Regions from separate parts of the Paenarthrobacter sp. NPDC089714 genome, predicted to be linked through region 1. Evidence: predicted binding sites of a transcription regulator. Region 1 holds the regulator's gene; the other holds the start of a gene.
What was found. Region 1 encodes HrcA, which represses chaperone genes, less so after heat shock. Its sites were predicted from a motif close to TTNGCACTCGNNNNNNNCGAGTGCNAA; they were not measured.
Positions count from the first base shown of each region.

Region 2: a site for HrcA is predicted at 1,760-1,786, ahead of groL (chaperonin GroEL). Genes of this name have one in related genera too.

Region 1 is NZ_JBIVGX010000003.1:187,664-191,068, reverse strand. Features, by position in the region: gene ACIPY3_RS07540 (16S rRNA (uracil(1498)-N(3))-methyltransferase) at 1-415, opposite strand, end outside; gene dnaJ (molecular chaperone DnaJ) at 418-1,548, opposite strand; gene hrcA (heat-inducible transcriptional repressor HrcA) at 1,600-2,607, opposite strand; gene ACIPY3_RS07525 (DUF3097 domain-containing protein) at 2,824-3,405, shown strand, end outside.
Region 2 is NZ_JBIVGX010000005.1:128,056-131,460, reverse strand. Features, by position in the region: gene groL (chaperonin GroEL) at 1-1,577, opposite strand, end outside; gene ACIPY3_RS11450 (cold-shock protein) at 1,888-2,091, opposite strand; gene ACIPY3_RS11445 (LytR C-terminal domain-containing protein) at 2,248-2,856, opposite strand; gene ACIPY3_RS11440 (DUF3263 domain-containing protein) at 2,906-3,241, opposite strand; gene ACIPY3_RS11435 (uracil-DNA glycosylase) at 3,349-3,405, shown strand, end outside.

The DNA.
Region 1 (3,405 bases):
TGACCACCGACTGCCACTTTGCATGGGCCTTGGCCGCACGGTCGCCCTTCCACCGCACGATGGAACGTTCCGCCTGCCAGGGAATGACAGCGTCGATGCCGAGTTCCGTGGCGGTCTCGATGGCGAGCTCGTCCCGGTCGCCCTTGGCCAGGGCCTGGACCAGCACCAGCCGCACCGACGGTTGTTCCTCGAAGACCACGTCCGTTGCCGTCACCGAAAGCGAGCCTTGGCCGGCGTCGGACACCTTGCCAGTGAGCCGGGCGCCGGACCCGTCCGCGAGATCCACGGGTTCGCCGACGGCCAACCGCTTCACGGTCACGGCGTGGCGGGCTTCAGGACCTTCGAGGATGAACACGGAACCCGGCCCCAGTCCGTCCAGGCTCCCGGCCGGGGTGAAGAAGACGGGGTTGCTCACCGCTACAGGTTACCGAGCTTGTCCCGGAGCTTGGCGAACATGCCGCCACTGGCTACGAGCTTGCCTTCCGTGAACTGCTCACCGCGCAACTTCGCAAGCTGCCTCAGCAGGTCTTCCTGCGCGGCATCCAGCTTGACCGGCGTCTCGACGTGCAAGTGCACCTTGAGGTCTCCGCGGCCGTAGCCACGAAGATGGGTGACCCCCAAACCGCGGAGGGTAATGATTTCACCCGACTGCGTGCCCGCCTTGACGTCGATTTCCTGGGCGCCATCGAAGGTCTCCAGGGTCAGTTCCGTTCCCAGCGCGGCAGCAGTCATCGGCACGCTCAGTGTTGCGTGGAGGTCGTCGCCTTCGCGGATGTACGTGGAATCGCTGTTGACGCGGATCTCAACGTAGAGGTCGCCGGCAGGGCCTCCGGCAGGGCCTGCCTCACCCTGGCCGGACAGCTGGATGCGCGTTCCCGTTGCCACGCCCGCCGGCACCTTGATGGTCAGCGAGCGGCGGCTGCGGATGCGGCCCTGGCCGCTGCACTCGTTGCAGGGGTCCTTGATGATGGTGCCGAAGCCTTCGCAGGAGCCACACGGGGCCGTGGTCATGACTTGGCCGAGGATGGAGCGCACTGCCCGCTGGACCTGGCCGCTGCCACCACAGATGTCGCAGCGTTCAGGGTGCGTTCCGGGACGGCAGCAGCTGCCATCACAGGTGGGGCAGACAACCGCGGTGTCGACTTCAAGCTTCTTGTTGACGCCGAAGACCGCGTCCTTGAGGTCGATGCGGACGCTGATGAGGGCATCCTGGCCGCGCCGGACGCGGGAGGCAGGACCTGCGTGTCCCCCGCCACCACCGCCAAAGAAGGTATCGAAGATGTCCTGGAAGGCAAAGCCCTGCCCGGAGTAGCCGCCACCGAAACCGTTGTCGGTTCCGTTCTCGTTGCCGGTGGCGTCGTACACGCGGCGTTTCTGCGGGTCGGACAACACTTCGTAAGCGTGCGTCACGGCCTTGAACTGCTCAGCGACATCCTCGCCCGGGTTCACGTCCGGGTGCAGTTTTCGCGCCAACTTGCGGTACGCCTTTTTGATCTCTTCTCCGGTGGCTTCCGGGGAGACTCCCAAAACGTCATAGTGGCTGCTCAAAGTCAGTATCTCTTCCTTGTTGTGCTGCGGTTCTTACGTTGGTGGCCGGCGTCAGCCGCCGAGAATACGGGAAAGGTAGCGGGCCACGGCCCGCACGGCGGCCATGGTGGTGGGATAGTCCATCCGGGTGGGCCCCAGGATGCCTACCTTGGCGCCGGAGCCGTAACCCGTGGCGACCACCGAGGCCTCGGACAGCCCGTCGTAGGGGTTCTCCCGGCCGATGCTGACGGTGACCCCGCGTGGATCATCACCCATGTCAGACAACAACCGAAGCATCACTACTTGTTCCTCGAGGGCCTCAAGTACCGGGCCGATGCTCAAGGGGAAGTCCACGTTGGAGCGGGCCAGGTTTGCTGTTCCCGCCATCAGGATCCGCTCTTCGCGACTGGTATCGCTGAGGGATTGGAGTCCGGAGGCCAGGACCTGCGCCACCCCACGGACTTCCGGCCTGCACAAGGCCACGACGGAGGGCAGCACCTGCGGCAACAGCTCCAAAGGAGTGCCGGCAATGCTGCCCAGGAACCTCGCACGCAGGGCCAGCAACGACTCGTTGCTGACCTCGGTTCCGGCATCGATGACTTTTTGTCCCACGCTGCCGGTGTCCGCGATCAGGACCACCAGCACCTGCTTGGGTGCCAGCAGCACGAACTCCACATGCCGGACCAAGGCCCGCTTGGAGTGCGGGTATTGCACCACCGCTACCTGGTTGGTCAACTGCGACAGGAGCCTGACTGTCCGCTCCAGGATGTCGTCAAGATCGTCGGGGCCTTCAAGCAAGGAATGGATGGCCCGGCGCTCGGCGGCCGAGAGCGGCTTCACTTGGGAAATCCGGTCCACGAACAACCTGTAGCCCTTGTCCGTGGGAATGCGGCCCGCGCTGGTGTGCGGAGCGGCAATGAGGCCTTCCTCTTCCAGGACGGCCATGTCATTCCTGATGGTGGCACTGGAAACGCCCAGATGGTGCCTCTCCACCAGTGCCTTGGAGCCGACAGGTTCCCGTGAGTGCACGTAATCCTCGACGATGGCACGCAACACTTCCAGCTTGCGCGGCTCACTCATGTGCAACACCTCCTGTCGACGCTCCGAATGCGGGCTGCCCGGCATGGGATGGACCCGGGCTGACCCTTGCTTTTAGCACTCAACATGCCTAAGTGCTAACAAGTCTAGTATGGGCCACCCCGTTGCTAGCATTGAAAACGCCCGCGGATGACGTCCGGGGAGCCGGCTCCACCCGGTACCGGCCCATCAAACCCAGCGCGAAGAGGTATGAAGTCCTTGGCTTTCGACACATGGGGTCCGCAGGACCTTTCCGCACCCGTCAAACAGCAGCTTCCGGACGTGCCTGTCCAGCGCGGGATGGTCCTGGAAGACGTCCAATCCGGGTGGGTGGGCGAGGTCGTCCGGGTAGAGAAGTCCGGCGGAATGCACATCGTGTCGCTTGAGGACCGCCGGGGCAAGACGCGGTCCTTCCAACTGGGGTTCGGCTTCCTCCTGGAGGGCCAGGCCATTCGCCTGCTCCCCCCGGCCGCCAGGCAACCGGCCGGCGCTGTGCAGGCCGGCGCTGTCCAGCCCGGCCGGACGGCGTCGGGCTCTGTCAAAGTCCAGGGCCAACGCGCACAAGTGGCAAAAGCCAGCCGGATCTGGGTGGAAGGCAAGCACGACGCCGAACTCGTGGAAAAGGTCTGGGGTGACGACCTCCGGGTGGAAGGCATCGTCGTGGAGCCGCTCCATGGCGTGGACGACCTCCGGTCCGCCATCGCCGCCTTCGGACCCGGTCCGCAACGCAAGCTCGGAATCCTGGTGGACCACTTGGTGGCCGGTTCGAAGGAGTCACGCATTGCGGCCGAGGCCATGCAG
Region 2 (3,405 bases), on a different contig from region 1:
TTCTTCTCAGGCTTGTCGGCTACTACAGCCTCGGTGGTCAGGAACAGACCAGCGATGGAAGCAGCGTTCTGGAGGGCCGAACGGGTGACCTTGACGGGGTCGTTGACGCCGGCGGCCAGCAGGTCTTCGTAAACACCCGTGGCGGCGTTCAGGCCGTGGCCGGAAGGCAGGCCGCGGACCTTGTCGGCAACAACGCCCGGCTCGAGGCCGGCGTTGAAAGCAATCTGCTTCAGCGGAGCGTCGATGGCAACCTTGACGATGTTGGCGCCCGTTGCTTCGTCGTTCTCGAGGTTCAGGTTGGCGAAGGCCTTGGCACCGGCCTGGATGAGGGCAACGCCACCACCGGCGACGATGCCTTCTTCAACGGCAGCCTTAGCGTTGCGGACAGCGTCCTCAATGCGGTGCTTGCGTTCCTTGAGCTCAACTTCGGTTGCGGCACCGGCCTTGATGACTGCAACGCCGCCGGCCAGCTTGGCCAGGCGCTCCTGCAGCTTCTCGCGGTCGTAGTCGGAGTCGGAGTTCTCGATCTCGGAACGGATCTGGGCAACACGGCCTGCGATCTGCTCGGCGTCGCCTGCACCTTCGACGATGGTGGTCTCGTCCTTGGTGACAACAACCTTGCGGGCGGTGCCAAGGAGTTCCAGTCCAGCGTTCTCCAGCTTGAGGCCAACCTCTTCGGAGATGACCTGGCCGCCGGTGAGGATGGCGATGTCGGCGAGCTGTGCCTTGCGGCGGTCACCGAAGCCCGGAGCCTTGACGGCAACGGACTTGAAGGTGCCACGGATCTTGTTGACGATCAGCGTGGCAAGGGCTTCACCCTCGATGTCTTCAGCGATGATCAGCAGCGGCTTGTTGGACTGCATGACCTTCTCCAGGACCGCAACGAGTTCCTTCACGTTGGAGATCTTGGAGTTGACGATCAGGATGTAAGGGTCTTCGAGGACCGTTTCCTGGCGCTCAGCGTCGGTGACGAAGTAGGCGGAGATGTAGCCCTTGTCGAAGCGCATGCCTTCGGTGAGCTCAAGCTCCAGGCCGAAGGTGTTGGATTCCTCGACCGTGATGACGCCTTCCTTGCCCACCTTGTCCAGGGCTTCAGCGATCAGTGCGCCGATTTCCTGGTCGCCGGCGGAGATGGAAGCCGTAGCGGCGATCTCTTCCTTGGTTTCGATTTCCTTGGCGGAGGCCAGCAGTTCGCTGATGACAGCGTCAACGGCCTTCTCGATGCCGCGCTTGAGGGACAGCGGGTCGGCGCCGGCGGCAACGTTGCGCAGGCCTTCCTTGACCAGTGCCTGGGCGAGGACCGTAGCGGTGGTGGTACCGTCACCGGCGACGTCGTCCGTCTTCTTGGCAACTTCCTTGACCAGCTCGGCGCCGATCTTCTCGTAAGGATCGTCCAGCTCGATCTCCTTGGCGATGGAAACACCATCGTTGGTGATCGTGGGGGCGCCCCACTTCTTTTCGAGGACGACGTTGCGTCCACGCGGGCCGAGGGTGACCTTGACGGCGTCAGCAAGGGTGTTCAGGCCCCGCTCGAGGCCGCGGCGTGCCTCTTCATCAAATGCAATGATCTTGGCCATAACGGCGGTAGTCCTTTCGGGACAGTCGTTAAGAAGGTACCTGTCAGGTGGGATGCCCGCGACGGACGATCCTTTGCCTGCGACCTCTGTATGCCGCGCGCTCCGGACCTCACCCCACCAGGGTGTTTCTTGATCCTCCCGGCACCGATCACCATCCCCGAGGCGCCGCGAACGGGCCGGAATTAGCAGTCGATGCGTGGGAGTGCTAAATCAATAATTAGCACTCGACCGTTGAGAGTGCAAGCAGGGGCGCCACCTTGCGCCATACATCCGGGCAGTTTCAGCCGACAGCGGAGAACCGGACTCCGGGTCAGGCGACGCGGACACTCTCGGCCTGAGGGCCCTTCAGGCCTTCGCCGAGTTCGAACTCAACGCGCTGGCCCTCTTCGAGCGCGCGGAAACCGTCCATCTGGATGGCCGACCAATGCACAAAGACGTCATCGCCGGAATCGTCCACAGTAATGAAGCCGTACCCTTTTTCGGCGTTGAACCATTTGACGGTTCCCAAAGCCATGATGCCCACACTTTCACAGTTGCCAAGACCGGTTGACGGGATCTCCGTACCGGAATCAATCCACTGTAACCACAGTCACGGCGCCCGCGCTGCCGCCCGAAGGCAGGGCAGCGTTTTTGTTATTGAGGCTTAACCGGGATGGCTGGAGCGCGCTGTTTACTGGTAGCCGGGTCCCACAACAACTACCAGCGGCTGCTGGACTTCCGGTGACTCCACTACCGAGGTGATGCGCAAGAGGGCGGCAACTGCCTCGGCGTTCGCCTTTTGGGCCGGGGCGTTGTAGAACACCACCGAAGTCTGCTGCGGCAGCCCGCCCCAGTTCCCCACCGTGCCGAGTGCCCAGCCATCGCCCTGAACGAGTCCGGCCACGCGGCTGGCGAGGCCCGCCGTCGCGGTGCCGTTGTAGACGGCCACCGCAGTGGTCTTGTCCACCGGGGCCGCGGACGGGGTAGCCGACGCTGACTCGGAAGGCGTGGGTTCACCCGAGGCGATGGGGGCGCTGCCCGTCTCGGACGGGGTTGCGGACGGCGCCGCCTCGCTGTGCTGCGAGGCCGGCGCGGAAGTGCTGGACGAGGCAACAGGAGCCACGAATCCAAGACGCGGCAGGATCAGGAAAGCAACCAGGCCGAGCACCAAGGCGACGACTCCAACCGTCAGGACAGGCCACAAGGTGGGGCGGGCTGTCTCCGTGGCGTCGCGGTGCACGCCCTGCCGGGACGCGTTCTGCGGGACCCGGTCGAATTCATCCTTGGCAAATTTGGTCATGGTGAAGCGTTGTCCTTGCTGGTTGCTGCTGACAGATCAGCCTGCCGATTTACGCGTCCGACCCCAAGCGCCGCGCTGTCCGCGCGCGTTGGCGGGACGTACGTAGTCTACGCAGTCTCTTGACCAGCATGGGATCGTGGGCCAATGCGTCCTCGGTATCGATGAGGGCGTTGAGGATCTGGTAGTAGTGCGTGGCGGAGAGATCGAAGAGTTCCCGGATAGCCTGTTCTTTGGCCCCCGCGTACTTCCACCACTGCCGTTCCAAGGCCAGCATCTGCTGGTCCCGCTCGCTCAACGGCGAGTCGCTGCGGACGCCGGCCGCAAGGTCTTCAAGGGCAAAACCCGTTGCCTGCGGCGCCATCGGTTCCGGTGCTGGTTCGGCCACGGCACACTCCTTCGACGCTTGTTGGGGAAAATGTCCTACCCCTATGTTACGGGCGAATAACAAGCCTGTCATTCGCACGCGCAGCCCAGGCAAGGGACAATGGCCGGGTGACTGGCGAGGATGCACTCTTTGACCTTGAACCCAACAACACTGCCAACCAGGAC